One region of the Paenibacillus sp. P2(2022) genome, then DNA from elsewhere that is predicted to be linked to it. Evidence: riboswitches for the same ligand, from Rfam matches in the RefSeq annotation. Region 1 holds a riboswitch; each other region holds the start of a gene.
What was found. A riboswitch is a leader RNA that binds a small molecule or an ion and turns the genes downstream of it on or off. The one in region 1 is predicted to bind cyclic di-AMP.
Positions count from the first base shown of each region.

Region 1 (7,941 bases):
AACGGAAAAGTCTCTCGCGTTAGAGGCTTTTTTTATTTGTGCATGGATGCAATTAAACAATGATTATGATGAAATAATGATTCCATAGTATAATATAACGCCATAATGTTATAGAATAATAAATATATAAACTTATGAAGTGACGGTGAAAAATATGGACACTCAACTGTTAGGAAATATATCAGAAAATATTTTGGGCTTGTTTCCGATTGTGAAGAAGAAATTTTTCACCTACGGTCCGCTTGATTTTCCGTTGCATTTGTCGCCTAATAACTTTCAGGTACTCTTGCTTCTGCGTGAAGTGCGTTCGTCTACGGTATCCGATTTGTCCAAACAACTAAATGTCTCTCGTCCAAACATGACTCCTCTTCTGGATAAGCTGGTGGAGCATGGGTTGGCTGACCGTCAATCGTGCGACTCGGATCGTAGAGTCGTGAACGTAGCCATTACAGAAGAAGGCGACGCTTTTTGTGAACAGGTGTTTCATACCTTCTCTAATAAAATTCAAGAGAGACTGGTGTATCTGCCGGAAGAAGATTTATTGCACTTAAGTGAAACGTTGAACGAATTGAAGCGGATTTTACTTAAAATCGACAACTCTGCTACGTGATTGGCGTAAGCGAACTGACTTAAAGACCGCCCTTTCTTCGGAAAACAGGCGGTTTTTGTTGCATATTGTGGTATAATGAAAACCAACATACATAATTCGGTAATTTTAGCACACGTGATCTTTGAAAAGGGAACAAGGGACATGATATCGTTATTTGGAGAGCCTGCTAGGGAGGAAGGAACTTCTATGCAATCTATTTACCAACGCATTGAGGAGCTCATTAAGGAACGAGGTATGACGAAAAAGGCGTTTTGCCAGCAGTTGGGCATTAGTACAGGGAACTTTGGAGATTGGAAAAGAGGAAAAACGACACCAGGCACGAATAAACTCATAGAAATCGCTTCTTTTTTTGACGCTAGTCTGGATTGGATTATGCTGGGTCGAGACGTGCAGAGTAAGGTGCTGAAGGAGTCGCAGGACCCTTATTTTTTTGGAGCTTCAGGGCAACTGAATTGCCAGGGGGGATCGCTAAGTGAGGCGGAAAGAGATTTTATACTTGAGTATATTGAATTTACCCGCTTTCGTAAAGAGAAAAACCAGCCCAATTCAACTACTGATTAATGTTTGCTGTGGGATTTGATAAGGACATTCTAATGTGACAATTGAAAATTAATTAGAAAAAGCTACAGTGTCGGAGGGGAAACGTTGTGGGAGATCAAACTATTTATCAGCGGATTGAAGCTTTAATTAAGGATCGAGGAATGACCAAGAAGGCATTTTGTGAAAAGCTTAAAATTAGCTCAGGGAATCTCGGTGATTGGAGAAGGGGAAAAACAACGCCAGGTACCGCCCATTTGATTCAGATTTCGGACTTTTTTAATGTATCGCTCGACTGGTTGATGAAAGGGATTAAGCCAGGGGAAGGCGTGCTTCAGGAGCAGAAGGCTGCTTATTTTTTTGGGGTGATGGGGCCACTGAATTGCCAGGCTGAAGATCTTGAGACAGAAGAACAGAACTTTATTTTAGAATACGTTGAATTTGCGAAGTACCGTAAGCAAAAAAGAGAGAAGGACAAAACAAAACTTGAATAATCTATGGCTAAACGCCTGGGTGATAACCCGTAAAACGAACTGAGGGTTCGGTTTACGGGTTTATTTGGTTTCCTGATAATATGGCGACGCATTGGTTGCTGAAATGCTTGTTCGGTTTAGTGTGGTGTCGCCTCCTTATAATCGTTATCGTCGATATTCAGAATTGCAGCAACTTGTTTTCTGTACCTTTGTGCTTTGCGGGTGCCGTGAATCAGATTGGACAAGCGTGAAGGCGGAATATTATGTGTCTCGCAAAATGTTTTCTGATCCAGCCGAAGCTCGACAAGCCTTTGTTTGATGGCCCACCCGAAGGAGGTGACAGGCATTTTGTTGTTCAAGAGAAATCGCCCCTTACGGATTCTTACGGAATAATTGGTGTGATATAATAATCATCAGTAAACATGTTAGAATTAACCATCTAAAACTATGATACACTTTTATACGTGTTTATACAATCTTAAATACGGTATTTCGTTAAAATAATTACTTAATTAAGTGCAAAAAGTGAAAATAATCCGACTATGGTCTGTTATTGGTGTGAATTTGGGATACATGAATAAAAATACTCTGCCGCTTGAGAAAAGGGCAGAGTATTTTTATTGTGACTGCTAGATTGGTAAACGACGCATCAGAGGGATGCTGGAAGGTGTTTAAATAGGACGGAGGAGGAAAAGGGTCTGGATGCATTCAATTGGCTGCTATGGCTCATATAGGGTGGCTGAGTGATATAGGAGCTGGTCCGATGGCTGTGGAAAAGATGGCGCTGATATGAGCTTGGCGTAGGTTTGTTAATCTTCTTCCAGGTGGTAAGCAACTCGCTGGTCATATGATCGATAAGAGGATTTTTTTCCTCATAAGGAGGATTGAGCAGTCTAAAGGCATCTTCGATACAGAAGGATACCGCTGTGGCAAAATAGCCGTGAATGGTCTGTTCTATATCGCTTCCGAGGAGGGAGTTAATCCAAGTGTGGACAGTAGCGAGTGTGCCAATTGCATTGTATTGAGTGAGTGTGTCTTCCAGTTGGTCAAATGCGAGCCAAGGATAAAGAGCCTTGGTGAGCTTGAGCAGTCGCTGGCCAGAAAGTCGCGACTCTTTTACATGCTGCGAGGAAGGATGTTGGGTGTGCAACATTTTATCAATAAGGGCGATCCGCCAACCGTCATTCTGCTGGATGGCTGCATACAGACTTTTAATGGCCATGCCGTCAAGGGTTGTGATTTGAGGATACCAATCGTCTCGCATGTAATGTTTCAGATCCTGAAGACTGTTCAGGTGTCCGGCGCGGAAACGCTCCTCCAATCCGTAGAAACGGGTGAAACCACCAATAGGTAAGGAAGGGTCCAACAATAATGCGTAGTTTAGCAACCGGTTACCTTTATGCAGGACGGTTCGCCTCCTTGAAGTGAATATTTGTGTGATGTTATTTGACTTGAATCTTATTTTTATAATAATAATTCAAATATTTATGTAATATATATTTACACTTTGAACTCAATTATGTCAAATTAAATAATTTTATTGCTTATATATGTTATATAAAGTTACATTAAAAATAATTATAATATTCTTGTTTACAAATTGTTGCTGAGAGAGTATAATAAATCTGTTGCCTCAATACATTATGACATGCGGTCGTGGTGGAATGGCAGACACGCTATCTTGAGGGGGTAGTGGGCGTACGCCCGTGGAGGTTCGAGTCCTCTCGACCGCATTATATGCAATACCCAGTTGAAAAAGCATCCTGACACGTTTTACGTGAAGGGATGCTTTTTTTGTTAAATACTTTTCGTCATATCCTCCCGTCACAGAAGCGGTCGTATGGACAACGGACCGCTCGTTAACTGTAATGCATAAAGATTGTCAGTTTTTCTGCAAAAGCTTCTTAATATCTCCTACAAGCTTGTCTGGAGTGGTTTGCGGCGCATAACGCTTAAATACGTTACCTTCTCGTGTAATTAAGAATTTAGTAAAATTCCATTTGATCGCTTTGGAGCCTAATACGCCTGGAGCAGTGTGGGTCAGGTAGCGAAATAGAGGATGTGCCTGATCACCGTTAACATCTGTCTTGGCGAACATGGGAAAAGTCACTCCGTAATTGAGTTGGCAAAACTCGGAGATCTCCTCGCTGGAACCCGGCTCTTGTTTGGCGAACTGGTTGCTGGGAAATCCCAAAATTTCGAGCCCCTGTTCATGATACTGGTCATATAGCTCTTGTAGCGCCTTGTACTGGGGGGTTAACCCACATTTGCTGGCAGTATTCACGATAAGAAGAACTTTCCCTTCGTATGTGGATAACGGAATTTGTGCCCCTTGTAGGGTCTGTGCATCATATTTATATACGCTCATGATATCCCTCCTAATTCAATATTCTACAATTAAATTGTGAACAATTCAACAAGGGGTTGCAAGTCCAGAAGAGTCTACAGACATTGTGCATTGTAAAATCGTCTTTTGTTCAAAACGGTAAATCGCACTTCAAATGGAGCAAATTGAGGTGTTTCTTCTTATAAAAGAGGGTTCATTCGATAATTATCTAGTACATATAGCGCATTTTCTTTCTTTTTTATAAATAAAGGGCAACCGTACCATACCCTACGCCAATATTGACATGCCTTTCATTTTCAAAAAGAGGTGAAATACAGAGTTTTAGAGAGATACGAGAAGCATAGGTTGGTTGTAAGCGTTATCCTTAATCTTCTATGCTCTAAAGGGTGATTTATAGCCTTGCCGTTGAGCTTTACAGTCTTCCTTGCACGGGTGTATGATTCAAGACGTAATTTCAAATTAACAACAATGAAGCAACAACGAATTGTCTAAAGCGCTGAATTTTGCAGTTGCAAAAGCGGGGGAACCAACGAGTATATACGGCTTTGCAAGCCGTGTGTCTCATGGGGTGAATTTTCCGGCCAAGTGCCGTAAATAGGGCGACTCTCACGTCCGAATCCGACAGCTAACCTCGTAAGCGTACAGGGAGAGGCAACAAACCGCCGTGTGCAGCCATGGTTTATTTTATCATGGAATGTATGAAGCCGGAGGAAGCCTTTTTCCTTCGGCTTCTTTTTGTTGTCTTTTTATACCGGGAGAGGAGCTACTGATGGAAGGTCGGTTAATTATTGTCACTGCACCGAATGAAGCGGGCAGAAGTTTTGTGAAATTGCTTATGTTCAAAAAATTGGCGTTTGCAGTTCTCACAAATAGCACCCAGGAGGAACGACAGCTCAAAAAAATGGGTGTGGAGCACATTGTGCGCATCAATACGATGCAAGCGGGAAAATGGAATTTTCCTAAAAAAGAAATTGGTAGTGTGTATTTGTTTGAAAACAGCTTGAATCTAACTTGCCGTTTCCTGCAAATATGTCGGCCACTAACATCAGAATTGATCTATGTTATTACGCACGGCTGTAATCCACAAGGAATTTATCGGGGATTGGGAGCGGACCATGTGATCTACACATTGAACGGAGAGGTGGGTTTCCTGCTGAACGGATAAGCACTTATAACATAGCTGGTTTATGATTTTATGATGGAATCAAAAGGGCAATCTGAAAAGCGATACGGAGGGTATGAACATGATGGATTTATACATGCTGCTCGTGATGGCTGTGAGTTATGGAGTGATACTGCTGTTTGTACGCTGGTGTGATGCGCAGACCTCAAAAGGAGGGCGAAGAGGATGATCGTTGTGCTAGGACTTACGGCTATTGTGTTGGTGTATTTAATCTACGCACTCCTGAATCCTGAAAAATTCTAGTCAACTATAGGATCGAGCAGGCGGGAACAGCAGATCAAGAATGCAGCATCAGAGATGCAGATTTTCGCAAACGTGTGCACTCAATGGATGGTCTGAATCAGGTCTGTTGTTCCAAATGCAGGAGCATTTTAAGGAGGAATAGAGGATGGAGCTACTGCAAATTGGGATTGTGATCATCATATTGTTGCTCTTGGTAAAGCCGATGGGCACCTATATGTATCACGTATTCTCGAATGAACCGAATCGGACGGATCGGATTTTTGGTGGAACGGAAAAGCTGATTTATAAGGCTGTAGGCTTGAAGAAACAGGACAGCATGCATTGGACCACGTACGCTATGAGTTTCATTGCAACCAATGTGGTGCTTGTGGGGATCAGCTACCTGCTATTGCGCTTGCAGGCTATACTTCCGGGCAATCCGGTTGGGAACAGTAATATGGAAGCATCATTGGCATTTAATACAGTAATCAGCTTTATGACCAATACGAATCTCCAACATTACAGCGGAGAAAGCGGGCTTACGTATCTGACGCAGATGGCGTTCGTCACGATGATGATGTTTACTTCGGCTGCTTCGGGGTTTTCGGTTGCTGCGGCTTTTATGAGGGGATTGACGCGGCGCGGTGAAGGGCTGGGTAATTTTTTTCAAGATTTTATTAAAGCCAACATACGGATTTTCCTGCCGCTTGCCTTTGTACTTACGCTGGTGCTGGTGGGATTAAAAGTACCACAGACGCTACAACCCACGGCGGATATTACGACTTTAAGTGGTACACAGCAGCAGATTGCTATGGGACCCATTGCCTCATTGGAATCCATCAAGCATTTGGGCACGAACGGGGGCGGTTTTGCGGGAGCTAATTCTGCACATCCTTTTGAAAATCCAAATCCTTGGACGAACGTACTGGAAATTTTGGCAATGTGGGTAATGCCGGCTTCGCTGCCGTATACATTTGGATTGTTTGCCCGTAATCGCAAGCAGGGCTGGATTATTTTCAGCTCGATGATGGTCTTGTTCCTTATTTTTCTATCCATAACGTATGTGTCGGAGAAAACAGGTAATCCGTTAATCCAGGCACTGGGTATGGATGCATCTCAGGGAAGCATGGAAGGGAAAGAAGTTCGTTTCGGTATTGGCCAATCGGCATTATTCACTGCGGTCACAACGGCGGCAACGACAGGTTCGGTCAATAATATGCATGATACATTGACCCCGCTAGGTGGTATGGCTGCTTTGGGAGAAATGATGCTAAACGTCATTTTTGGCGGCAAGGGCGTCGGGCTGATGAATATGCTGATGTATGCGATTCTGGGAGTGTTTATATGCGGACTGATGGTCGGAAGAACCCCGGAATTTATGGGTAGGAAAATTGAAGGCAAGGAAATGAAACTGATTGCAATTGCTATTTTGGTACATCCGTTTCTTATTCTTGCTCCCACTGCGCTTGCGTTTATGAGTCATTGGGGATATGATGCGGTCTCTAACCCCGGATATCACGGGTTGACTCAGGTGCTCTATGAATATGCATCATCTGCGGCAAATAACGGCTCGGGATTTGAAGGTCTTTCGGATAACAACGTGTTTTGGAACGTTACAACAGGAGCGGTTATGTTCTTTGGACGATATGTATCCATGATTGCATTGCTGGCTGTGGCGGCTTCGTTGAATGCCAAAGCGCCGACCCCGGTGACGATGGGTACACTGCGCACGGACAACAAGCTGTTTGGAGCCATCCTAATCGGAGTGGTCCTGTTGATTGGTGCGTTAACCTTTTTGCCGGTGATCGTACTGGGTCCTGTAGCTGAATTTTTGACCATGTGATGAAGAATGAGCATAGAAGGAAAATGAGAATGGATGAACGGGGTGCTTGATCATGAAGGAACAACGCAAACGCATGCTGGATAGAAGCATCTTGAAGCAGGCGGTCAAGGATAGCTTTATCAAATTAAATCCGATGATCATGATGAAAAATCCTGTCATGTTCGTCGTGGAGATCGGCACATTGGTCGTACTGCTCATGCTGCTGCTTCCCGGTTATTTTGGAACCGGCAAGGAAATGGGCTTTAACTTGGCTGTATTTATTATTTTGTTGTTCACGCTGCTTTTTGCTAACTTTGCTGAAGCGCTCGCGGAGGGACGGGGGAAAGCACAAGCAGCTTCCTTGAAAAAATCCAAGCAGGACTCACAAGCTAATAAGCTCGTCGGGAATGAGATTCAGGTGGTCAGCTCAACAGCATTGCGTAAAGGTGACCTGGTAATCGTCTCTCAGGGCGAAATGATTCCAAGCGATGGTGAGGTTATTGAAGGCCTGGCCTCGGTGGATGAATCTGCAATTACGGGAGAATCAGCTCCGGTCATTAAGGAATCGGGCGGTGATTTTTGCTCGGTAACCGGCGGGACGCGGGTAGTCAGTGACCGCATTAAGGTGCGGATTACGACTGAGCCGGGTGAAACGTTTATTGATAAAATGATTTCGCTCGTGGAAGGTGCACAGCGGCAAAAAACACCAAATGAAATTGCGCTGAATACATTGCTGATTAGCTTAAC
Region 1 covers NZ_JAKWFI010000002.1:112,386-120,326, forward strand. The annotation lists gene MMB75_RS07660 (MarR family winged helix-turn-helix transcriptional regulator) at 155-610, shown strand; gene MMB75_RS07665 (helix-turn-helix domain-containing protein) at 797-1,171, shown strand; gene MMB75_RS07670 (helix-turn-helix domain-containing protein) at 1,258-1,641, shown strand; gene MMB75_RS07675 (Rha family transcriptional regulator) at 1,758-1,979, opposite strand; gene MMB75_RS07680 (urease accessory protein UreF) at 2,270-3,007, opposite strand; tRNA gene MMB75_RS07685 (tRNA-Leu) at 3,271-3,353, shown strand; gene MMB75_RS07690 (glutathione peroxidase) at 3,503-3,988, opposite strand; cyclic di-AMP (ydaO/yuaA leader) riboswitch at 4,452-4,623, shown strand; gene MMB75_RS07695 (hypothetical protein) at 4,737-5,132, shown strand; gene MMB75_RS26215 (potassium-transporting ATPase subunit F) at 5,316-5,393, shown strand; gene kdpA (potassium-transporting ATPase subunit KdpA) at 5,539-7,215, shown strand; gene kdpB (potassium-transporting ATPase subunit KdpB) at 7,268-7,941, shown strand, end outside.

Region 2 (7,941 bases), on a different contig from region 1:
ATCGTCGACTTCGCCGGCTAATTTTACCTGAGCCGCTGCGTGTTTTAGGCTTACTATAAGATTTGCGCGGTGAATCAAATATGCTGGAACCACCGCTGCTGCCTCGGTCACGTGAAATCGAGCCTCTGCTCGGTGAACTGCTGGAGCCTCGATCGAATAGACTTCCGCTTGATCCAACGCTGGAATCCGAATTTTTTCCTCTACGGGTAACTGAACCTTTTCGTTCCACCGTTATCGGCGGGATCGCTTTTTTCTCCTGTGCTGTTGGAGCACGATATTGCCCTTGTGAAGGTCGGTATACATCTCTGCTCGAATAACCTCGATAGGAGCCAGACCCCCGCAATGAATCGAACAGAGCATCCAGCACAGTTGCAGTTAAGTATCCTTTTAGAAAGCTGGAACTGTAATTTTGCTCGACATACTTTTTACTGTCGATTTCAATGAGTGTATCTTCCTTCTTAGCTGGATCTTGCTGCAAATGGTACCATTCATCGCTGTATACCAGAAACATCCGCTCATTGCTCTGAGGCGATATTTGTTCCGGTGTACGCTGTTCTTTCAATTCCTCCGCTACTTCGGGAACCGTTTTGCCTGCCGCCCGATATACGTACGAGGTCGAGTTTCCGCTACCACTAACGGATTCCAGCGGATACGTATCTTTCACATTTGGCGCCCCGCAGCCGCTTAGCACGGATACGAACAAGCTCAGCGCCACAATGACCTTTAATGCATATTGCCAGGTGCGTTTGCCCATGTGTAACCCTCTCCTAGCTAGCCCGAATAACCTTGACGTCTCCGGTAATCACTTCTTCTCCTTCATAAAGCATAAAGCGACCGTCCTGCCACTCTACCCGCAGTAGATGGTAATCATCAGACTGGTACTGCCAAACATGTTGCTCTCCCCCCTGCCGGAAAGGAGCACGGCCCATAACGGTAACATGCCCAAAATACTGTTCTTCCAAATGATACGTTGTATCATCCAGTTCTAAAATGGTCGGTACTTCCTCCGGGTTGTCTAGTCTGCCATCGATGGCCTGATATAGTCCGAATTGCAGTGTTTCCCGTTCCTCAATATGAAGATAACTCACTTGATTACCATCCTGAAGCGTCAAAACAACGGCATTCCGAGCACGATTATGTACACGACCTACCACTTCATAGGTGACAAGCGACACTTCACAAATATCACCAGGATTTAAGTGAAGCATGCTTTTTTCCGCTTTCGGCGGTTCAGGCTTGGCAAATAGATTTGAAATTCGTTTCCATACACTCATGGTCATATTCCCTCCTTACTTTGCCTAGAAGCATGCTGTAATGATCAAGGCACCCACCAAATGCAGCGCTCCTGAGAACAAGCCGAAACCAATTTTACCTTCTTGGGTACCTTTATCCAAATCAAACTGTGCCCAATACCGCAACAGCAGACGCACAATCACTTCCAAAACAAGCAAGATGATAAAGGCAATCACAGAATACACAAGCGCTTCGAGCAAATTATTAGCTGTAGCAATTGAACCCGATAAAATGTATCCTTGTGCAATCAGCTTCATAATCATCCGGACTGTTACAGCCATATTTCCGGCTTTTACTTCGGCAAAATCCTTATACTTTGTAAATAAAGAATCGACATACATTAATACGAACAGCAAAATAGCACCTGCGCCCGTCCATACCAGCATCGCTTTCATCGTTTCTAAAAAATGCATTTGCTACCATCCTCCACATCTTCTTGACTACATATATTGATTTACGCCCCCAGGCAGGGAAAAGCGAAGGAGATAACGTTTCTCCTTCGCTTACTGAGCCATCACACTAGCGGCAATGCTTAAAAGTTCTTATTTATTTTCGTATTGTTTCAGCAAAGCAGCAAGTTCGTCGTCCACAGCACTTTTCTTATCCAGCTCTTTGAACTCTTCATCCAGCGATTTTTCCTTGGAAGCCATTTCGTTGCTCGCTTCAGCACGTGCTTCTGCTTGCAGCATTTTTTCCTCCATACGCTTTAATCCAGCAGTTGCCGTATCCGAGCTAAAACCATTCATCGCTTTGTTAATTTCGGTTTGCGCTTTAGCTGCATTATAACGGGCAACCAGTGTCTCGCGCTTGTTTTTCATTTCAGTCAGCTGTCTGCGCATTTCATCCAGCTTACCACGCAGGTTGTCAGCTGCAGCTTTGTTTTGCTCATAACCAGCTTGGAACTCGTTCATTTTTTGTTCGGCAGATTTCTTTTCTTCCAGCGCACGACGAGCAAGATCCACATTTTGTGCTTTTGCAGCCGTATGAGCCTGTTCTTCGCGTTTTTTCACCAAAGCTGCCTGTTCTTCGTATTGCTGTTTAAATCTCTTTTCAATAGCAATTTGAGCGGCTACCGCTTTCTCTGCATCTTCCAGATCCTCTTGCATATCACGAATGTATTGATCCGTCATTTTAACTGGATCTTCTGCCTTGTCGATAATGGCGTTAATGTTAGACATCGTAAGATCTCTTAATCGTTTGAAAATAGACATGTGAAGTTCCTCCTAGAATTGAATGCTTAAATTTTAAGCTCTGTACACATGTTTACGCAAGCTTTGCAAAGAGGTTTCAAAAATATCTAAAAACCGCGTAGATAAGGCTCTGGAATATCCGCCTGTACTTTTAGCGCCCGTGATGCATGCAGCGCCCAATAGGGATCACGCAGCATGGCACGCCCTATGGCCACCAGATCAGCTTCATTGTGCTGCACGACTCGGCGGGCATCCTCATAATCATCCAATAAGCCGACAGCAATGACAGGCACATTCAATTTCTCACGGATGGTATGAGCCAAATCCACCTGATAACCAGCACGCGCAGACGGACCTCCGCTGGAACCAATCGGACCCTCACCACCAGAAGAAATATGGAAAATGTCTACACCCGCATCACGATATCGTTCCCCTATGGCTGCTATGTATTCAACATCATATCCGTCTTGGACATATTCTTTGGCAGATATCCGCATTAGCACAGGCATATCAGCAGGAAGTACCTCTTTAACAGCACGTATCACCTCAACACCAAACAGTGATAAATCCTGCCCATACTCATCTTCTCGGGTATTGGTTAAAGGAGAATGAAATTGATGGATTAGATAGCCGTGAGCGCCATGAATCTCTACCGTGTCAAAACCAGCTTCTACCGCCCGACGCGCCCCCTCTTTGTAGGCAAGAACCAGTTCCTTGACTTCTGCTCGCGTCAAAGCGTGCGGCTCTTTAAATCGTTCACTAAAGGGGATCGAGGACGGGCCTACAGGTGGCTCAGCATCTTCAGCCTTGCGTCCGGCATGGCCTAATTGAATGGCAATTTTGGCACCATACTTGTGGACTTCCTCTACCATTTTACGATATGCAGGAATATGTTCATCACTCCAAATGCCCAAATCACGATCCGTAATGCGCCCATCCGGATGAACCGCTGTCATTTCCACAATTATGAGTCCAGTCCCTCCTACCGCGCGACTCACATAATGGACATAATGCCAATCCGTCGGTTTGCCGTCCTTGGCCTCCACGCTGTATTGGCACATTGGGGGCATGACAATCCGATTTCTTAAAGAAAGCCCCTTTAATTGATAAGGAGTAAACAAGTCGGTCACTTTTATCCATCCTTCCCTCAATTCCAAGTCTGTAGCATTATGAATAGCATCCCCATTATACACCAGCTGTCACGGTATACCGAATCCTTTGTAAGGCTAAAACTTACGAAAATGCTCCAGTTTTCGTTCATGTTTAAGAGAATATGCGCGTTTACTTCGTCATCTTCACGGATATCCGCTTCATGATGTGCTTCTCTTCAGTCGTGTAGGACTTCACTCAATCACCAGCATAATTTTAATAGGACAGGTACATAATAGCTGAGAGCACCACTAGGTACCACTGCACGGAAAGGGGGAATACAAATGCGGTACAGGGGAGTGTTGCCATGTTTAGCACTGTTACTAGCATTTTCAAGTTTTCCCGTTCACGCTGACACGCCTCCCAACATCGGAACGCCCCATCCCAAGGAAGCTACTGTCGCTACTTCGGTATATCAAAGTAAAGATCGAGCTACTCCAACATTAGCGATGCTACGAAAAAAGCATGCGGACATTTTTAAAATGTGCGGCCCGCACACCCGCCAAATTGCCTTAACCTTTGATGATGTGCCCGATTCAAGGTATACGCCGCAGGTTTTGGACGTATTACACGCAAACGGTATCAAAGCTACGTTTTTTATCGTCGGCCATCGTGCGGAAAAGCATCCGGGGATCATACGCCGCATCATCCGCGAGGGTCATGCTATAGGAAACCATTCCTATACTCATCCGGATTTCAGGAAGGCCACACCAGAACGCTTTCGCCACCAGATTACAAAAACAGAACGCATTTTAGAAGCCAGCGCAGGTTTTCAGCCCAGATTAATACGACCACCCTATGGTGAAATCACGGAGCCTCAAATTCAGTGGGCGCGTCGTCATGGGTACATGATCGTCAATTGGAATGTGGACTCTCTAGACTGGAAGGGATTAAGCAAAACACAGATTCAGCGTAACGTGATCCCGGCTACCAGACCTGGCTCCATTATTTTAATGCATGCAGGTGGAGGTCAAAGTTCCAACTTGCAAGGTACTGTCCAAGCTTTGCCGGGTCTAATCCACTCTTTAAAAGCTAAGGGCTACAAGTTTGTCACAGTCCCCCGGCTACTTCACACATCGGAACGAAAATAACAGTATGTCTAAGCCTCGTATATACCAACAACGTAAAAAGGCTGCCTTGACGAGCAGAATGCTTCTGCTTGTAAGACAGCCTTTTTTAGCGATAAACGACCGTACTGATAAGAAGTCGTCCCAGTTATATGTTGTGTGCTATAATATTAAGTTTACATAATATATATTATGTTTAATGAAATCAAATATATGCACAATGCTATTTATCAATAACGTACAGTTTCACATTTTGGAAGCCGAAGTCGTTCACGAATGATTTGTTGCCAGGGATAAAGATATCAATCCGCTTTCCGGTAATAGCGCTGCCCTGATCACGGGCAACGGCTACAAAAGAATGGTCTGGCAAGCCGGGATGGGAATAGCCTGTAACTAGCACCTTTGTTCCCATAGGAATGACTTTCGGGTCTACTGCAATTGTACCCAGTTTAAGCGGATTACCGTAGTAATCGACTGCACCCCATTTGCCATTTTCATCAGCTGCGGCTGAATATGCTGTTGCTTTAACATCAACAACTTTACTGTAATTGAATGTTTTGCCCCATGCTTCAATTGTTGGCCTCTCATTCGCTGGTGCTTTCTCCGTAAGAAGCTGTGGTTTCGAATCCGAAGCCGTCTTCACACTTTTTTCGTCTGGCACTTTAATTTGTAGACCTGCATATATGTTGTTGGACGCAATATCCGGGTTAGCCTTCGTCAAGTCATCTACCGATACCCCATAACGTTGAGCAAGCAAAAAGAAAGTATCGCCTTCTTTGGCAGTATGAAGCGAAGCAGCATTTGCTACTCCTGCTGTCTGTGCCAATCCTGCAATCGCTGCGGCAAGCACCGCAAATTTCATGGTTTTTCCAATATGTTTTAAGTGTTTCAAAGATATGTACCTCCTCTGTTATGCCTGCGAAGTTAGCTGTCGGATTCGGACTCAGGAGAAGCCCTATGCTTGTGCAATTCACCCCTAGGCATATTCCACAACATCTATATGACGCATTGGAATAATTGCCGTTGTTACGTCCCCCGCACTTCCCATGGTTTGAGCCCAGCACCTGAGTAATTGTTATCATTGCTGCTGCCCCGGTAAGTTTTGGCTTACTGCATAATATCACAATTTTGTAACCTTATCTGCATGAAAATGTTGGGAACCTTGAACATCATACTATATCCATTACAATTTTGTCATCAAAAATCGGTTTTTTGTTACGAAAATATGGAGATATGGTGACAAAAGGAGAAAAGCCCTCCGTGAAATATCATCACGAGAGGGCTTTGTCAATAATTCATAAAAGCATTTTCTTACAGCACTTTAGCCAGAAAATCACGGGTACGATCATGGCTTGGAGTTCCGAAAACTTGCTCCGGCGTACCTTGCTCTATAATTTGACCGTTGTCCATAAAGATGATTCGGTCTCCTACCTCACGAGCAAAGCCCATTTCATGCGTCACGATCACCATCGTCATGCCGCCTTCAGCGAGCTTCTTCATCACATCCAGAACCTCTCCAACCATTTCAGGGTCCAGGGCAGAGGTAGGTTCATCAAACAGCATTACGTGCGGCTGCATGGCGAGAGCACGTGCTATCGCTATACGTTGCTTTTGACCGCCAGATAACTGGTTCGGGTAGGTATTCTTCTTATCCTCAAGACCCACGGTCCGCAGGAGCTCCAACGCAATTTTCTCCGCTTCTTTCCCCGATTGCTTCTTCACCTTCGTTGGTGCAAGCGTCAGATTCTGCAGTATTGTTTTATGCGGAAACAGATTAAAATGTTGGAAAACCATCCCCATCTTCTCTCGAGTCGCATTAATATTATGACCACGGGCCGTAATCGGCTCACCCTCAAACAAGATTTCCCCTTCTGTTGGCTGTTCCAACAGATTCATACAACGCAAAAACGTACTTTTCCCCGAACCACTCGGGCCGATAATGACGACTACTTCACCTTTGGCGATATCTATATCAATGCCTTTTAAAATTTCATTCTTACCGAATGATTTACGCAGTTGTTTAACGGTGATCACTGGCTCTCAACTTCCTTTCCCATAAACCCAACAGCTTAGATAAGCTAAATGTCATTACAAAATAAATAGCGGCTGCGATTACGAACGGACTTAAGCCTTCGTAGGTAATATTCTTAATGACCTGGGCTTGATACATAATGTCCACCATCCCAATGGTCGAAATAATAGAAGATTCTTTAATGATCGTAATGAACTCATTACCAATAGCAGGCAATATAGATTTAAATGCTTGCGGTAAAATAACGTGACGCATCGCTTTGCCTCGTCCCATCCCGAGCGAGCGGGCAGCTTCCATCTGTCCACGGTCTACGGCCTGAATACCAGCACGGAAAATTTCAGCCAAATATGCCGAACTATTCAGAGACAACGTAATTATACCGGACTGGAGTGGCGTAAAATTAACACCTAACGTCAAAGCAACTCCGTAATGAATGATCATAAGCTGCACCAGCATAGGTGTGCCGCGCAGTATCTCTACATATGCGGTACCTAGCCACTCGATAATACGAATACCACTCATCCGTAGCAATGATATGATCAGGCCAATAATGAATCCGAACAGTACTCCGAGCGCAGACAGCAATAGAGTGTAGCCGATACCCGTAGCGTAGAAACTGCGATATTTCAAAAATATATCTACAATGCTATTCGAAGAAACCTGTCTGTCAGCAGACAGTGCACTCGCTTCTGTAGAAAACTTCTCAATCGAACCGTCCGCTTTCAGGCGAGCCAACGTTTTATTTACTGAAGCAAGCAATTCCGCATTTCCTTTACGGATGCCTACAGCAGTTTCTGCTCCTTCATCTTCAGGTACTGCTTTGGCAAGTGTTACGGTACCGTCTAGCGTGTATCCTTTAGCAACGGTATCTTCGATTACAACCGCGTTGATACGCTTGGTCCGAAGCTGGAGTACCAGATCGGATATTTTATCCAATGAGGTTACCGAAGCATTAGGTACTTTTTGCGCAATTTCTTCCTGGATACTCCCCTTCTGCGCACCGAGCTTCTCTCCTTTTAGAGCAGCCATCGTTGAATATTTGTCTTTGTCCTCTGGACGAACCATAATGACTTGCTTGGAACGATAGTATACATCCGAAAAATCAATGCTCTTTCTGCGTTCATCTGTCGGTGTCATACCAGACAGCACCAAGTCTACGCGACCACTTTGCAGAGCAGGCAGCAAAGAGTCAAAACTCATGTCCTCTGGG
Region 2 covers NZ_JAKWFI010000001.1:1,313,191-1,321,131, reverse strand. The annotation lists gene MMB75_RS06010 (DUF4247 domain-containing protein) at 1-754, opposite strand, end outside; gene MMB75_RS06005 (DUF4178 domain-containing protein) at 768-1,274, opposite strand; gene MMB75_RS06000 (DUF350 domain-containing protein) at 1,299-1,706, opposite strand; gene MMB75_RS05995 (PspA/IM30 family protein) at 1,836-2,504, opposite strand; gene MMB75_RS05990 (NADH:flavin oxidoreductase/NADH oxidase) at 2,591-3,613, opposite strand; gene MMB75_RS05985 (polysaccharide deacetylase family protein) at 3,917-4,723, shown strand; gene MMB75_RS05980 (3D domain-containing protein) at 4,923-5,591, opposite strand; cyclic di-AMP (ydaO/yuaA leader) riboswitch at 5,598-5,767, opposite strand; gene MMB75_RS05975 (amino acid ABC transporter ATP-binding protein) at 6,011-6,733, opposite strand; gene MMB75_RS05970 (ABC transporter substrate-binding protein/permease) at 6,720-7,941, opposite strand, start outside.
Region 2: it holds a riboswitch for cyclic di-AMP, as region 1 does, so the genes downstream of both, MMB75_RS05980 (3D domain-containing protein) here and MMB75_RS07695 (hypothetical protein) in region 1, are expected to answer to the same signal.

Region 3 (7,941 bases), on a different contig from region 1:
CCTCGCCCGTAAGCCAACAGTTTGGCTGGGTCGAAGATAAATACGGTGTTTCATGGCAATTGAATTTGGCAAAAGGGTAATCGACCTATTTTACTTAGCAATACACCATCCTGCATCTTTTTTTGGTATTATTACATGTAGTAGGTGCTAATAAAAGGATGTGTATTTATTGTATACTGCCGATTGTGAAAAATGTTTTGGTTTATGCTGTGTCGCCTTGCCTTATGCCAAATCTGCTGATTTTGCCTTTAACAAGGATGGAGGAACTCCCTGTCAACATCTAAATGCGGATTATCGCTGTGACATTCATAAGAACCTGAGGAATAAAGGCTTGCGAGGCTGTACAGTATATGATTGCTTTGGGGCAGGTCAAAGAATTTCCCAAGTTACATACAACGGAAAAAGCTGGCGAGACGACCCGGCAATAGCTGATGAAATGTTCAATCTATTTCCCATCATGCAGCAGCTTTATGAAATGCTCTATTACCTAAATGAAGCCCTCAGCTTACAAGAAACTCACTCCATCTATACCGAGTTACAAGAAGCAATGGCGAAAACCGAGCAGCTTACGGATCAAGATCCAAAATCCCTCATAGATCTTCATGTACCCACCCATAGGGCGCTAGTCAATGATTTACTTGTACAAACAAGTGAGTTAGTGCGAGAAAAATGTAAGAAAAACATGGAGAACCATAAACTGAGTAAAAAAATCAAAAGTAGAGACCTGATCGGTGCCAATTTAAGAGGCGCTAATCTGAGAGGTGCCAACCTGAGAGGCGTTCTACTGATTGCTGCTGACCTGCGAGAAGCTGATTTGAGCATGACTGACCTCATCGGGGCAGACTTTAGAGATGCTGATTTAAGTGGGGCTAATCTGGAGGGAAGTATCTTTCTTACACAAGCGCAATTAAATTCGGCTAAAGGCAATTGTAAGACCAGGCTGCCCTCGTCTCTAAGCGTTCCCAGCCATTGGCTGCATTAGTTTTATTCGTAAGCAACAATACTTACCTAAACGAAAAAGAAGTAGACCGCCCTCGACAAGGTACCGATCTACTTCTGATATTTTAATGTTCACCCCGTAACTTCACTCGTCCGGTGCATATGGCTCTGTGGTGCTTTCCTGATAAAACAGACTTGTTCCTTACATCCATAACGAATAGTAGATCCAGTATCCTCATAATAGCCCATATCTTCGAAATTCGCTGGCTTTGTGGCTTCAATAAGATTTAGCAAATCCTGCGCGACTTCTGCTATAGAGTCTTTCTCAGTATCTCCCCCTATAGCTGGACCACCCGGCCCCTCGTATGCAGTTAATATCCAGCTTTGCCCAGTCGAATTTGTTGCTTTAATTATGTACCCATATACGATTCCCCTAGTCTCCGGCTTAAAGCTGCATACTGCTCTGCGTTGGTGTCTGAAAATGCTTCTTCCCGGTTGGATTGTACATGCTGATACTGTGGAAGGCTTGAAAATTGTGACTCCGTAAAATCTATAATATCCTCACCGATTCGGTTGTAATAATGCCAGCCGCTGTCCAGCCATGTCTTCAAAATATCACCACCAAGCCTGTCCTGAACGACAAGCGCTGTGACACCACATTGTCCGGCGGCAGGATTCTTGGCTGTCCATTTAGAGCTAGACTCCAAAGACCAAGCCTGAAACAACGCCTTTTCTAATTTTAAAATACGGTTTGCATTCAATATACATTTCCCCTTTCACAACCATTCTACATTATCCTAAACTGGACTTACTTATTAAAAGAAAAGACCAACCAAGATCTCCTGGTTAGTCTTCTTCTACATATTTTACCTTTACATTCAAAGAATTTTTTCTATGAGCATGATAGTAGAAAACAAAAATGCTAACTATGCTTTCAAGTGAACTCTTAATACAGGTACATCTGGAGAAGCAGATGGATTATCCAGTATTTCGACATGGCTGATCATATCTTGCCCGTCTGGAACGATTACTGGAGTAATTACAGGTAATCCACCCTGTTGAATTGCATCTAGATCAAATTCCATCAATAATTGCCCTGCTTTAATGCTATCTCCTACTTGAACTTTAGGATTAAATCCCTGTCCTTTGAGGGAAACGGTATTAATGCCGACATGTATCAAAACTTGTACGCCAGATTCATGTTCAATAATGAGAGCGTGTTTGCTTTTCTCCATAACATGAGCAACTTTTCCCGCGAAAGGAGCGGTGACCCTACCCTCAGACGGATGAATAGCGATGCCATCCCCCATAGCTTTTGTCGAGAATGCAGGATCTGGAACCTCTTCCAGAGAAACCACTTTTCCTTTAACCGGCGCTACCATGTCGAATTGTTCAATACGGGGAGCCGCCTTCTTTTTCAACCATTTAAACATAACGATGCCACCTTATTTAGAGATTACATTCATAAACAGCGATAGGAAAAAACTTCATCTTTTTAGGAACCGGTTCCACGAATTAAATAAAAACCGGATTGAAACCGATTTCTATTTGAATTATAGTGAATGCCTTTCCATGATGTCAAGGCGATGATGTTCATAACTTACATGAAAAGGAAGTAGACTACTATTTTATTGTCCGGTACATATTTTATGAGGTCAGAAAACTAACAATTGAAGGCATCATAGAGCTTAAATAGAGATTCCAATTCGGTTCTTCTTACAGGAAAAAGCAGCCTACAGTGGCTGCTTTTCTACAATACTGTTACTTCGTTAACGCTAGGCTTACCCTTCCAGCGCCTGCTTCAATTCCTCAGGCGAAGCGTCCCACCATTCCTGATTATGTGAAATCAGCAGGCTTCTGAGCGCTGCTTTATCTTCGCTGCCGAGATCATCCAGCATGAAACGGCGCTTGAGTGCATAATCCATACGATTAACATGATCGGCAAGAATTTTCCAGCCGCGTTTGGCTTCGTCGTCAATCAGCATCTCGCAGGCCGTCGCGCCACCATACATACGTCCTTCGGGCGTACGGTCCACAGCTACCCATACCAGCCATACCTGGCGTCCGTTCGGTACGTCCTCTTTATTCGTAGAGAACTTGATTCCACGTTCTACTTTACTTTTGGCATGCATGGCACCGACATCAATTTTCGCCTCTCCGCGGTCAATGATGACCGGGGACATGCTGTTCAGGTCGATTGAGCCTGCGCCGAAGCCCTTATGTTTACTCTTGCCACTGACAATATTCAGTGCAATCTGCTTTTTGCCGTCCGGTTGATTTTCACTCATGCGTCACTAGACCTCCAATTTCCGTCTTCACACTCATTCTACACTATAAATATTTTAACTAATAATCTCCCGAAAGCAAACATATACATGCTGTAGATGCTTGTCAACGGGAGGTATCCATTGTATGACCCCAGCACGCACCAAAATCGTTTTATTGTCCACACTAGCCCTCGGACTCCTCGCAGGGACGTTATGGTTTGCCTGGCAACCCCAATCGCAATCCGTCTCTCAGTCCGCAGGCAAACCACTATACGGCTCCGAGTCTGAGTCTGCGCTTGCGCCAAATATGGGCAAGCCTCTAGGGGCCAACATCATGCCCGATCTGCCCAAGAACCCTCCACAGCCCGCTTCGGAAATTCTCAGCAAACGGGTGGTGGAATATCACATTGATGTATCTCTGGAAAAAGGACGGGTTTTGCGAGGCACTGAGACACTGACCTGGAGGCATCCGGGTAAGAAAACTGTGAATGATCTGTATCTTCATCTATACCCGAATGCCTTCTCTTCCATGGAAACCACCTTTATGAAAGAATCCGGCGGAAAGCTGCGCGGAGACACCATGCCTAAGGATGGCTTTGGCTCCATGACGCTGACCGAACTAAAAACAGAAGACGGTTTATCTCTCATGCACCGCACTCAATATGTACAACCAGATGACGGTAACGCAAGCGACCGTTCGCTCATAAAGGTGCGTCTACCCAAGCCGGTACGAGGTGGCGAAGAAATCACACTATATATGAAGTTTGAAGTCAAACTGCCTGGCATTTTTGCTCGTATGGGTGCGACAGATGATTTTGTAATGGCTGGACAGTGGTTTCCAAAGCTCAGCGTCTATGAGACTGCAGGACAACGTGGACGCGCCGAAGAGGGCTGGAACCTCCATCAGTACCATGGCAACTCCGAGTTCTATGCCGACTTTGGAATTTACAGTATACGGATTCGGGTGCCTGAAACACACATCGTAGCAGCGACCGGTTTTCCCACCCGTGGTGCAGTACGACAGAACGGCCAGAAAATATATCAATTTTATGCCGATGATGTACACGATTTTGCCTGGTCTGCTTCACCCAACTTTGTAGCCGTAGAAGAACCCTTCTCTTCTACTGAGGTTCCTGGTGTCAAAATCAAGCTCTATCTGGACCCGTCCCATAAGGAACTCAAAGGACGTTACATGAGCGCAGCCAAGGCTGCCCTTTCGTACTACAGCAAATGGTACGGGCCTTATCCATATTCCACTCTATCCATCGTCGTTCCACCCAAAACAGGCAGTGGAGCCGGCGGCATGGAATATCCGACACTCATCACGGCCGCAGCTGCGGACCAACTGAATCCTGGCTATAATCTGGAACGGACGCTGGTTCATGAAATTGGGCATCAATATTTCTACGGAATGGTAGCCAACAATGAATTTGAGGAGCCTTGGCTGGATGAAGGCTTCACCTCCTATGCAGAGGAACGGCTCATGGAACAAGAATATGGGCTTACCCCCAACTTGCCATTACAATCGGGACAGGTAGCTTCCCCACAGCCGCTAAACCGCGAATCCTGGAAGTACGGATCGGCGGCTGAGTATGCGCAAAATGCCTATTCACGAGGTAAATTAGTACTACGAGGTATTGAGCGTCAGGTGGGTATGAAAAAAATGGACCGGATTATGCGGACCTACGTCCAGACTTATCGATTCAAGCATCCGACCTCACAGGATTTTCAACATGTCGTGGAGAGAGTGACCGGACGATCATGGAGCCACTATTTTGAACAATATGTATATGACGGCCAGATGGCGGATTTTTCAGTCGATCGCATCATGAACCACAAGCTGGAGAATGGATACGAAGCAGTCGTGACGCTCAGCAAAAAAGGAGCAGATTATCCCAAAATCCCTGTTCAATTTACCTTCAAGGATGGCACAACGATATTCAAGGCATGGGATGGTGCGGGCAAAAGTACAACTTTCCGACTCAAAAGCGCTTCCCCCGTGTCCTATGTGACTGTAGATCCTCTATACACTATTGCACTGGAGAACAAGCATATTAATAATAGCCTGAAGGCTGAATTGGATGAAAAACAACAAACCCGTTGGAGTGTAAGTGTAACCAAGCTGTTGGAGACACTGCTTGGAAGTCTGTCATGGTGAGGTGTCTATAGATGCGGACTGTTATAAAAGAAGGCTGGGCGCTGGTACGCATACGCTTTTATATCGTTATCATTTTATTTCTGTATCGTCTGCTGTGGGGAGTATTTCTCTATAGGCTGGTACAGTCTGCCGTTATCCCGCTGCTGCTACGTTATCCTGATCAGAGCCAAAACGAACTGGGAAAGACCTTGTTTTGGATGGAGGGCCAGATCGCCTTGATGGACAGCCGGGAAGTACATATGTACTTGTGGATATTACTAGGGGCGACCGTATTGCGCATACTAATCACTCCCTTCATTAGAGCTGGCATATATCAAAGCCTGCATACCGATGCGTCTGAACCGCAAAGCCTGTCCTTCTTCAAGGGGATGAAACGCCACGGTATGTCATCGCTATTGTATTACATCATCGAGTTGGGTTTGCTGCTGCTTCCCGCCTTTTGGGTGGTACCGAGACTCTATCCTATTGTAGTAGGAACGTTGCAATCTTCCTCTTACCTGCTACATTTGTTGCCCTATGCCATGGGGTGGATAGCTTACGGTTGGGTCATTCGGCAGTGCATCCTGTATATGCAGTTGGGCACTGTCAGTGGTCACACCATACTATCCTCCCTGCTCGCCTTCTTTCGCCAGCTTCTTCCGGCTGTTGGTGTATCCCTGTTGCTCGGTACTTGTGTGTTGCTAGTTTTCGGTCTATTTGGCACCGTGGCGATGATTTGGACGGGTATGTTGGCACTGATTCTCCAGCAATCGTATCATTTTGTTACCAGTCTGGTCAGGCTGTGGCATATCAGTTCACAGTATCGGCTATGGCACATCGATATCTCCAGCAGAGGCTAACCCCTCACAATATCCTCTCTCCTGCATTTTCAGCTGTCGAAAAAACTTTTTTCTTTCCCGTGCAAACGGCACATAACTGAATACTGTTAACAGAATCTGTTCCTAGAGCGTTAGGGACAGATTTTTTTTGTAACTTTTTGCGATGAAACATTTGCCAAAGCCTGCTGTCTTTGTTACAATAATCGCAGTGAACTGATAGTAACAACTTTGTAATCTTTATTGTAACCTTTATCTTAAAAACATCGTTGTCGTGAATACTGCTCTCCAAGGTGCACATCTTAAGTTAAGCCTAATTCCTGGCACCTAGGAAGCGGGGGAACCAGTTTGGGTGAATTGATCTCGCAACAGAGTGGTCATAGGGGAACCTTCTACCGAATCCTTAAGCTAACCTCGCAGGCATTGGAAGGGGTATATTTTTTTTGAAGAAGAAGCTAACGATCGCAGCCATGGGTCTCGCCATTGCCTTTACATCTTTTACATTCGGTGGCAGCAGTGCATTTGCAGACTCTAAGATGGACCAGGTCATCCAAGATGCCAAAGGAACGAACTACAGAAGCGGAGGCACTACACTCGAGGGATTCGATTGCTCCGGCTTCACAATGTATGTATTCAACAAACTGGGAATTAAACTGCCGCATCAATCTGGATCACAATTCAAAATGGGTTCTTCTGTATCCCGCGATGAAATGAGACCAGGCGACCTGGTGTTCTTCAACACCACAGGAAGAGGCGTTTCCCATGTAGGTATCTTCGTAGGTGAAGGGAAATTCGCCCACTCCTCGACTTCACGTGGTGTAGTAGTTAGCTCACTGAACGAAAATTATTACGCTAACCGTTATGTCGGTGCAAAAAGAATTATGAGCACAGACGCTTACCATTCTGTAGCTTCAGATATTCCTGATGACGACAACGTAGAATAACTACCGCACAGCAAGCTAACCCTAGCCGCAATTTGATTCTGGCCGGAATCGAATTGCGGTTTTTTATGTCCACTACATCGCAATGATTATCATTACTGACGAACTGACACCTCAAAAGGTTTCAATTTTAGCGAACATCGTCGGTTTTACCGTCACCGCTGGGGGAGCATATGAGCAGTAAATCCTTCTTATTGAATGTATACCCGACTTAGGTACGAAATAAACACGCTTGCCATTCTCCTACAACTTGTCTACAATCTGTGGTTAATGATTGAAGTACCTGCATAAGGAGGAATGGAAAAGTGCCGGCCTCAATATCCAACTACCGGATCGTACCGATGGACGAGCATCAAGCGGCTGAAATCTGTGAGTGGCGCTATGATCCCCCCTACAACATATACGGCTGGCTTCCCTGGGAACAAATGAAGGCACTTGAAGTCGAATTTGGAAGTCCCACGCTTCGCCAAGAGCAATATGTTGCGGTCCTGGACGAAGAGAATGAGCTGACGGGATTTGCTCAATATTTCCCTATGGTCGGTGTGACCCGGCTGGGTCTTGGAATGCATCCCGAAAGATGCGGACATGGCACAGGCTCCGATTTTGTCCGGGCCATTGCCGAGGAAGCCAGACGGCGGCATCCGCAGAATGAAATTGACCTAGAGGTTCTCACTTGGAATCAGCGGGCTATCCGAGCCTACAAGGCAGCTGGATTTGAGCTGACGGATACCTATGAACGCCAGACTCCAGATGGCAGAAAACCGTTCCATTGTATGGTATATCGTCCTGAACAACAGAATCGGGTTCTATAAATAAGAGCG
Region 3 covers NZ_JAKWFI010000017.1:16,248-24,188, reverse strand. The annotation lists gene MMB75_RS25185 (VOC family protein) at 1-80, shown strand, start outside; gene MMB75_RS25180 (pentapeptide repeat-containing protein) at 170-982, shown strand; gene MMB75_RS25175 (YunG family protein) at 1,350-1,700, opposite strand; gene MMB75_RS25170 (PTS sugar transporter subunit IIA) at 1,866-2,372, opposite strand; gene MMB75_RS25165 (YwhD family protein) at 2,721-3,227, opposite strand; gene MMB75_RS25160 (M1 family metallopeptidase) at 3,352-5,364, shown strand; gene MMB75_RS25155 (hypothetical protein) at 5,376-6,203, shown strand; cyclic di-AMP (ydaO/yuaA leader) riboswitch at 6,480-6,617, shown strand; gene MMB75_RS25150 (C40 family peptidase) at 6,623-7,123, shown strand; gene MMB75_RS25145 (GNAT family N-acetyltransferase) at 7,426-7,932, shown strand.
Region 3: it holds a riboswitch for cyclic di-AMP, as region 1 does, so the genes downstream of both, MMB75_RS25150 (C40 family peptidase) here and MMB75_RS07695 (hypothetical protein) in region 1, are expected to answer to the same signal.

Region 4 (7,941 bases), on a different contig from region 1:
AAGGGAGGACGTTTAGGATTTTATTGTATTTTAATCCATTATTCCGAATATTAAAGGAGCTGATATCTTGCACCAGCCACTCAGTGAAGAAAAAGTTTTTAAGGACCCGGTACATAATTACATCCATGTTCAGGATACTGCGATATGGCGATTGATCAATACGCCGGAGTTCCAACGTTTACGACGCATTAGGCAGTTAGGCACATCTTATCTGACGTTTCATGGAGCGGAGCATAGCCGGTTTTCACATTCACTGGGCGTATACGAGATTACGAGACGCATCATTTCCCAATTTGAACGTGGAGACTTTCCCGACTGGCCAAAGGAAGAAAGACTGGTTGCTCTGTGTGCTGCTTTGTTGCACGATGTGGGGCACGGTCCATTTTCTCATTCCATTGAAGAAGCCTTTCATATGAACCATGAGGATTGGACATGCCGCATTGTACTGGGCGACACGAAGATTAACGCTGTGCTACGGCAAGTGGATGAGATGCTGCCCCACAAAGTCGCGGCGGTTATAGCCAAAACGTATGATAAGCCGATTGTTGTCAACCTGGTAACAAGTCCGCTCGATGCTGACCGTATGGATTATTTGTTGCGGGATGCTCATTCGACAGGTGTTAACTACGGAACGATTGATTTGGATCGTATTTTACGTTTGTTGCGTCCTCATAATGGGAGAATTGTCGTAAAAGAGTCGGGTATGCATGCTGTAGAGGATTATCTAATGTCACGCTATCAGATGTACTGGCAAATTTATTTCCATCCTGTAACACGCAGCTCGGAAATCCTGTTACGTAAAATTTTCAAGAGAGCAAAGGAATTGTTCAAAAACGGATATGAGTTTGGTTTTCTGCTTGATCCGCTGCCCGATCTGTTAAAAGGAGAACTAACAGTGGAGCAGTATTTGATGCTCGATGAGTCTTTGATTCAGACGGTATTTAGCCAATGGAAACGGGAAAAGGACGAAATTTTAAGTGATTTGAGCAGCCGTTTTATGGATCGTAGATTGTATAAATATGTAGAGATTGAAAATATGGATACAGATACCGTTGACCATATTCGAGAGGCTTTGAAAGAGGCTGGATTGCATCCTGAATATGATCTTGAAATTGATTTTCCAACAGATCTTCCTTATGATGTGTTTCGGCAGGGCGGCTCAACGGACAACCAGATTTTACTGCTTGGACGTCAGGGCGAGGTGCGGGAAATATCCGAAGTTTCAGAAATTGTGCGCTCAATAAGTGGCATTCACCGAGGAAAATATCACATGTATTTTCCCCAAAATAAATTGAACGGGGTAAAAGACAGGCTTCCTGCCGAAATAAGGAATTATTTTGTCAAACAATAGACAAATATATAGAAATGTAAGTAAAAAAAGGAGATGAAAACCTTGGATTTATTCGACACTCATACTCACCTGGATGCCCCACAATTTGACGAAGACCGTGAAGAAGTTATAGCACGTGCTGTCGAATCAGGAGTAACACGGATGATCAATATCGGATTTAATCGTGAGACCATTCCATCCACCATGAAGCTGGCTGAGACGTATGATTTTATTTATGCGGCCGTTGGATGGCATCCGCAGGATGCTATTACAATGCAGGAGGGGGATTTAGAATGGATTGCATCGTTATGCAGTCATAAAAAGGTTGTAGCGATCGGAGAGATCGGTCTGGATTACTATTGGGATACATCACCAAAGGATGTACAGCAGCGGGTGCTTCGAAACCAAATTGGTCTGGCACGTGAGCTCAACATGCCAATTGTTATCCATAACCGGGATGCGCATGAAGATATTGTGAGAATTTTACGTGAGGAAAAGGCGAGCGAGATTGGCGGAGTCATGCACTCCTTTTCTGGGAGCTGGGAGACCGCTAAAATGGTGCTGGATATGGGCTTTCACCTTTCCTTTGGCGGGCCCATAACGTTCAAAAATGCCAAGCAGCCAAAAGAGGTACTGGCCCAGGTTCCGCTGGATCGTCTGCTGATTGAAACGGACGCACCATACTTGACGCCTCATCCGTTTCGCGGGAAGCGAAATGAGTCGGCCCATGTGAGATTGGTGGCAGAGGCAGCCGCCCAAATTAAGGGAATTACGGTGGAGGAATTGGTATCCATTACGACCCAAAATGCTTTGGAACGATTTGACATTCAGTGAAAAAGCGAAGAAATCAATCAAAATAAAGAGATAGACGGAGCTAATTATGATTTTGTTGCAGGAAACTCAAGAATATTACAATTTTTTAACCGAATATTTTAAAAAATGTACTTGAAACCTGCTTTACAACATGCATGGAAACAGGATATCATCTTTTCAGTGAATTGTTGTTGAGTGTAAACATCAACAAATCATTTCATGAACCAGTCTCGCTGAGTCCCTTTTGCAGGGAACGGGGGAACCGATATGGCTTACAGTACGTCCGGCGTATGTGCAAGAGAGAATGTCTCTTCAGCAGCCGGCTCAACCGAAATTCATTTCCCGAATGGGATGAACAGGTAGAGAAGCCGTATTTCGATTTCTTTCTGGGTCTTCGGGGTGAATGTGAAGGCGACCGCCATGAGCGGTTGACCTAAGCTAGGGCGACTCTCTACGTCCGAACCCGACAGCTAACCCCGTAAGCGTAACAAGAGAGAAGCCATCTCGTGCATGAGTTTTCCCGCATATTCACACATGTCGGAAGCCACGAAAGAGCTCTCTAGTCTCTTTCTTTGGCTTTTTTTGTTGTGAATAAAAGAAAATCTGTCATCATACTGTGGTTAAACAGGGGAGGACAGCATGCCGCGAAGACGGGTACATGGTGCAGGACAGTCGCAGTACGGGCTTGTCTTGTAGAAAATCTGTTATAGTCACGTCAACGATCAACTATGTCTTACTCCAGACGGCGGGCTATGTAAGGAGGACGGAGGAAATGGGCATTTTCCGAAAAGAGGAGACCCATGAGTCACGCTCATCCAGCATGTCTTACGTATTACGTTGGAAGCAAGAGAATGTGCGCCAGGCTGCTTTGGTTGCTATTTTTCTAATCGCACTAACGATTATGATTTCAATTCTGATGTACACGCAATCTAAAAAACAAGTCTTTTTTGTCATCGATGGTAAGGCATCTGCGGTAGAAACCCGGGAATCCAAGCTCCAAGATTTGCTCAATGAGCATTCTATTTCACTTCAGCCGCATGATACAATTTCCATGCCGCTAAATGGGGCAGTACAGGATGGGGATCGCGTAGTCATTAAACGTGCCAATCAGGTTAAAGTATCCTCAGGCAATAAGACGAAAAAGCTGTACACAACAGAAAATACAGTAGAGGGTGCCATTCGCACTTCGGGCTATAAATTATCATCAACGGATAAAGTTTACCCTGCGTTGGATGCCTCTGTTTCAGCTAACATGGACATAAAAATCGTCCGTGTGAAGAAACAGCAGGTCGAACAGAAAAAACAAGTGCCTTATCAGGTCATCAAAACGGCAGATCCAAGTCTCTATAAAGGCGATAATCGAGTCATTCAAAGTGGCAAATCGGGTGTGGTAGTCCAGCATGTTCAAAAGGTATACCATGATGGAAAATTGGTATCCAAACAGCTGGTCAACAAGGAAGTCGCACAGAATCGTGTGGATAAGGTAATTGCGGTAGGAACGAAGAAGAAACCGGTCGTTCTAGCTGCTTCCATCGGCCCTAAAGATGCGGTTAAGGCTACAAAGGTTAGTTCGGGCAGTGCTGTCCGTAAAGCAGGTATTAATTTTAATTATAGAAAAGTTTTACAAAATGTCTCCATGACGGCGTATTCCGCACAGGAGCCAGGTATCGGTACACGTACCGCCTCCGGCACGCGTGTCACGGAAGGACGCACCATCGCTGTCGATCCGAGTGTAATCCCAATCGGGTGGTGGGTGTATATTGAAGGGGTGGGCTTCCGCCGTGCGGAGGATACCGGTGGCGCGATTAAAGGCCACAAAATCGATGTGTATTATGAGAGTTTAAGCCGGGCCAACCAATTTGGTCGTAAGCACGGTAAAACCGTATATGTTATCGGACCTGTAAAGCCGGAAATCAACTAAAACAGGTTGTGTATGTTGAGGACAATGCGATAGTATTAACAACATAGTTATGCCATGCTAAGAAGAGGATACCCTCTTCTTATTTTGTTTTCAAAAGCAGGGAAAGATAAATATATGTTGCTGTGTAGCAGTGGAGGGGAAACGAAGATGATCAAGGAAGTGATCGTGGTGGAAGGCCGGGATGATACGGTAGCCATTCGCCGTGCTGTCGAAGCAGATACGATAGAAACTGGCGGTTCAGCCATTAATAAAATGACGCTGCGGAAAATTGCATTGGCGCAGGAACGGCGGGGGGTCATTATTTTAACTGATCCCGATCATGCAGGGGAGCGTATCCGTAAAATCATCGCCTCCAAGGTACCCGGCTGCAAGCAGGCTTTTATACCTGAGGCAGAGGCGACGCGCAAAGGGGATATTGGCGTAGAGAATGCCTCCCCGGAAGCCATCAGACACGCTCTTGCGCGGGTACATACGACAGTGGAAGGTGCCGAACCGCTGATTGAATGGGCGGACCTGATTGACGCTGGACTTATTACCCATCCCAATGCTGCTGCACGCCGTATGGCCTTGGGGAATGTACTGGGTATTGGCTATTGTAACGGAAAGCAGCTACATAAGCGGCTCTCTGTATTTCAGATCAGCCGTGAGGAATTTGCCAGTGCGCTGGCACAAATCGAAAGTGAAGGATTGTGATATCCGTATGACAGGGATTCAAGATATAGCAACACCGCGGCGTACGAAGGAAATTATTCAAAAGCACGGTTTTTCGTTCAAAAAGAGCTTGGGACAAAACTTTTTGATTGATCAAAATATTCTGAGCAAGATCGTAAATGCTGCCGGTTTGGATGATACAAAGGGTGCGCTTGAGATCGGTCCGGGGATTGGAGCTTTGACTGAAAAATTGGCGCAATCGGCTAAGGCAGTTACCGCTGTCGAGATTGATCAGCGGCTGCTGCCCATTCTTGAAGAAGTGCTGGCCCCTTACGATCACGTAAAGGTTCGTCATGGAGACGTATTGAAGCTGGACTTGCGTGAGGTGTTCGCAGTCGATTTTGCAGACGTGAGCAAAGTGAGTGTCGTCGCTAATCTGCCGTATTACGTCACTACACCGATTCTGATGCGTCTACTGGAGGACAAGCTTCCTTTGGAGAATATCGTCGTTATGATTCAAAAGGAGGTGGCTGAGCGCATGGCTGCGTCTCCTGGTACGAAGGATTACGGCAGCTTAAGCATAGCCGTGCAATATTACAGCGAGCCTGAGTTAGTCTGTACGGTGCCGAATACAGTATTTATTCCTCAGCCGAATGTTGATTCGGCAGTTATTCGGCTGCGTGTACGAGAAGTTCCTCCGGTGGAAGTGGTGGACGAGAGGCATTTCTTTGAAGTGGTTCATGCCGCCTTTGCCCAACGTCGTAAAACCATTTCAAATAACCTAAAAAGCCGCTTCTTCACTAAAGAGAACAGGGACACGCTGGAGCCGCTGTTGCAACAAGCTGGTATTGAGCCTTCCCGTCGAGGGGAAACGCTGAGTATCGAGGAATTTGCGCGTCTCAGCGCCGTGCTGTTAGAGGCTGGAATATCCTAAATTGGAACCAAACTGTGCATTCACCCATACGATATAGGAGGGGTGATACAGTGTGATGAGTTTAGGAGACTTGGTCGTTCGGAAATCGTACGGCGGTGATGTCACGTTTCGCGTTGAGGACATCCAGCGGGATAAAGCGATCATTAAGGGGACGGAATTTCGGCTACTGGCTGATTCCCCGGTGAACGATTTGGTCAGAGTGCCGGCAGACCAGGTTAGCGGTAAGACTCAACAGGCCCACATTAAGGCCGGGGAGTCTCTTAATCTTTTGCAACGGGCACGCCAGCAGCAAGCTGCCCGTAGCCAGGCGGCTCTGATTGGAGAGTGGAGTGATCCGGTGGAGTCAACGTATTTTGAAATGCCAGGAAAGGTTCTTCATCTGGATGGAGACCCTGGCTATTTAAGGAAATGTCTCAGTCTATATGAACAGCTCCGTGTTCCCGCAGAGGGACATCACGTTCACGAATCGGCAATGGCGGATACGTTATACCGACTGCTTCCCCGCATTCGTCCTGATATTGTAGTCATCACTGGACATGATGGTGTGCTAAAGCAACCGCAGCCTTATGATTTGTACAGCTTGAAAAGCTACAAGAATTCGCAAAATTTTGTGGCAGCGATTCAGGTAGCGAGACAATATGAGCGTCATCTGGATTCACTGACAATTGTAGCGGGTGCGTGCCAGTCCCATTTTGAGGCGCTGCTACGTGCGGGAGCCAACTTTGCCAGTTCCCCAGGGCGTATCTTGATTCACGCTCTGGACCCCGTTTACGTGGCTGCCAAGGCCGCATTTACTTCGATCCGTGATACGGTCAATATGGGAGACTTGTTTCATCAGACCATCAGTGGCAGCCGCGGAGTGGGTGGAATTGAAACAAGGGGAAGCTACCGCATCGGTTTGCCGAAGCTTGAAAATTTGTCAACGCTTAAAGTAACGCCTTCGGCGATCTGAGATTCAATGTGCCTAATAGGATTTATCTGAACAAAAGCCTCTTTTTAGAGGCTTTTTGTCATTTTTTATGTATATTATTCCTGTTCGCAAAAAATTAAATTGACAACTTATTTTTCGTGTTGTTATAATATTTAGCTTGATTTGACAATCCCTCTAAAATTCGTTATAATGGACAAGGAAAGAGGTGGTCGTTAGGCAATGGCTAAAAATACGCTGTTGGAAATCAAACGCAGTCTCGACGCACATGTAGGGCAAAAGATTTTGCTGCGGGCTAACGGCGGACGCCGTAAGACCGTCGAACGAACTGGTGTCTTGGAAGAAACGTACCCTTCTGTTTTTATCGTCAAGCTGGATCAGGAGCAACAGACGTTTAAACGTGTCTCCTACAGCTATGCTGACATTCTTACCGAGTCGGTGGAGGTCAGTGTATATGATCCCGACTCTCACACAAGTGTAGTCGAATATTTCGAAACACCTTAATTCTTTTTTACGTGATTTATACCAGCTTTGCAGGTTTAACGGCGACCTCGTCATTTTTAATGGCGGGGTCGTTTTGTATTTGCAGAGCAGGATGAAGCATGATATCTCTGCACATACTAAGGCGGGAATGATCTTCCTTATTCCATTGCCGAAGGAGGCGTATGCATGAGCCGAAGAAGACGGAGTGTTATGTCGGAAGAGCTAAAGTACGAACTAGCCAAAGATCTGGGGTTTTACGACACGGTCAAGGAAGAAGGCTGGGGAGGCATTAAAGCCAAGGATGCGGGCAATATGGTCAAGCGGGCCATTCAGCTTGCGGAGCAGGCGGCTTCTCGCAAATCGTAGCTCTCGGTGGTGCTGATGAAAAGCGGGGATATCCGGGGTCATACCGGGGCATCTCCGCTTTTTTGAACCTCATGACTTGACAGGCTGAGTCTGATATAATATGTTAAGCTGTCTTGAGGGAAAAGTTGAAGGTGGGTGAACGCCTTGAAAATATATGAAAAAGCACCGGCGAAAATTAATTTAATGCTTGATGTTCTACGTAAGCGGGATGATGGTTATCACGAGGTCGAAATGATCATGACTATGGTTGATCTATCCGACCGATTGACGATGTCCGAGTTACCGCGTGATACCATTATCATTTCTAGTCAAGCCGGGTACATACCATTGGATGAAAAGAACTTGGCTTTTCAGGCTGCGCGTCTGATCAAAGAACGTTATAACGTGTCTACAGGCGTCCATATCCATCTGGATAAGCATATCCCGGTGGCTGCAGGATTAGCAGGCGGAAGCAGCGATGCTGCTGCAGCATTGCGTGGACTGAACAAGCTGTGGAAACTCGGTATCTCGGATGC
Region 4 covers NZ_JAKWFI010000011.1:10,726-18,666, forward strand. The annotation lists gene MMB75_RS23085 (HD domain-containing protein) at 68-1,351, shown strand; gene MMB75_RS23090 (TatD family hydrolase) at 1,394-2,164, shown strand; cyclic di-AMP (ydaO/yuaA leader) riboswitch at 2,365-2,644, shown strand; gene MMB75_RS23095 (3D domain-containing protein) at 2,916-4,064, shown strand; gene rnmV (ribonuclease M5) at 4,212-4,757, shown strand; gene rsmA (16S rRNA (adenine(1518)-N(6)/adenine(1519)-N(6))-dimethyltransferase RsmA) at 4,765-5,649, shown strand; gene yabG (sporulation peptidase YabG) at 5,705-6,601, shown strand; gene veg (biofilm formation stimulator Veg) at 6,800-7,081, shown strand; gene MMB75_RS23120 (small, acid-soluble spore protein, alpha/beta type) at 7,247-7,426, shown strand; gene ispE (4-(cytidine 5'-diphospho)-2-C-methyl-D-erythritol kinase) at 7,571-7,941, shown strand, end outside.
Region 4: it holds a riboswitch for cyclic di-AMP, as region 1 does, so the genes downstream of both, MMB75_RS23095 (3D domain-containing protein) here and MMB75_RS07695 (hypothetical protein) in region 1, are expected to answer to the same signal.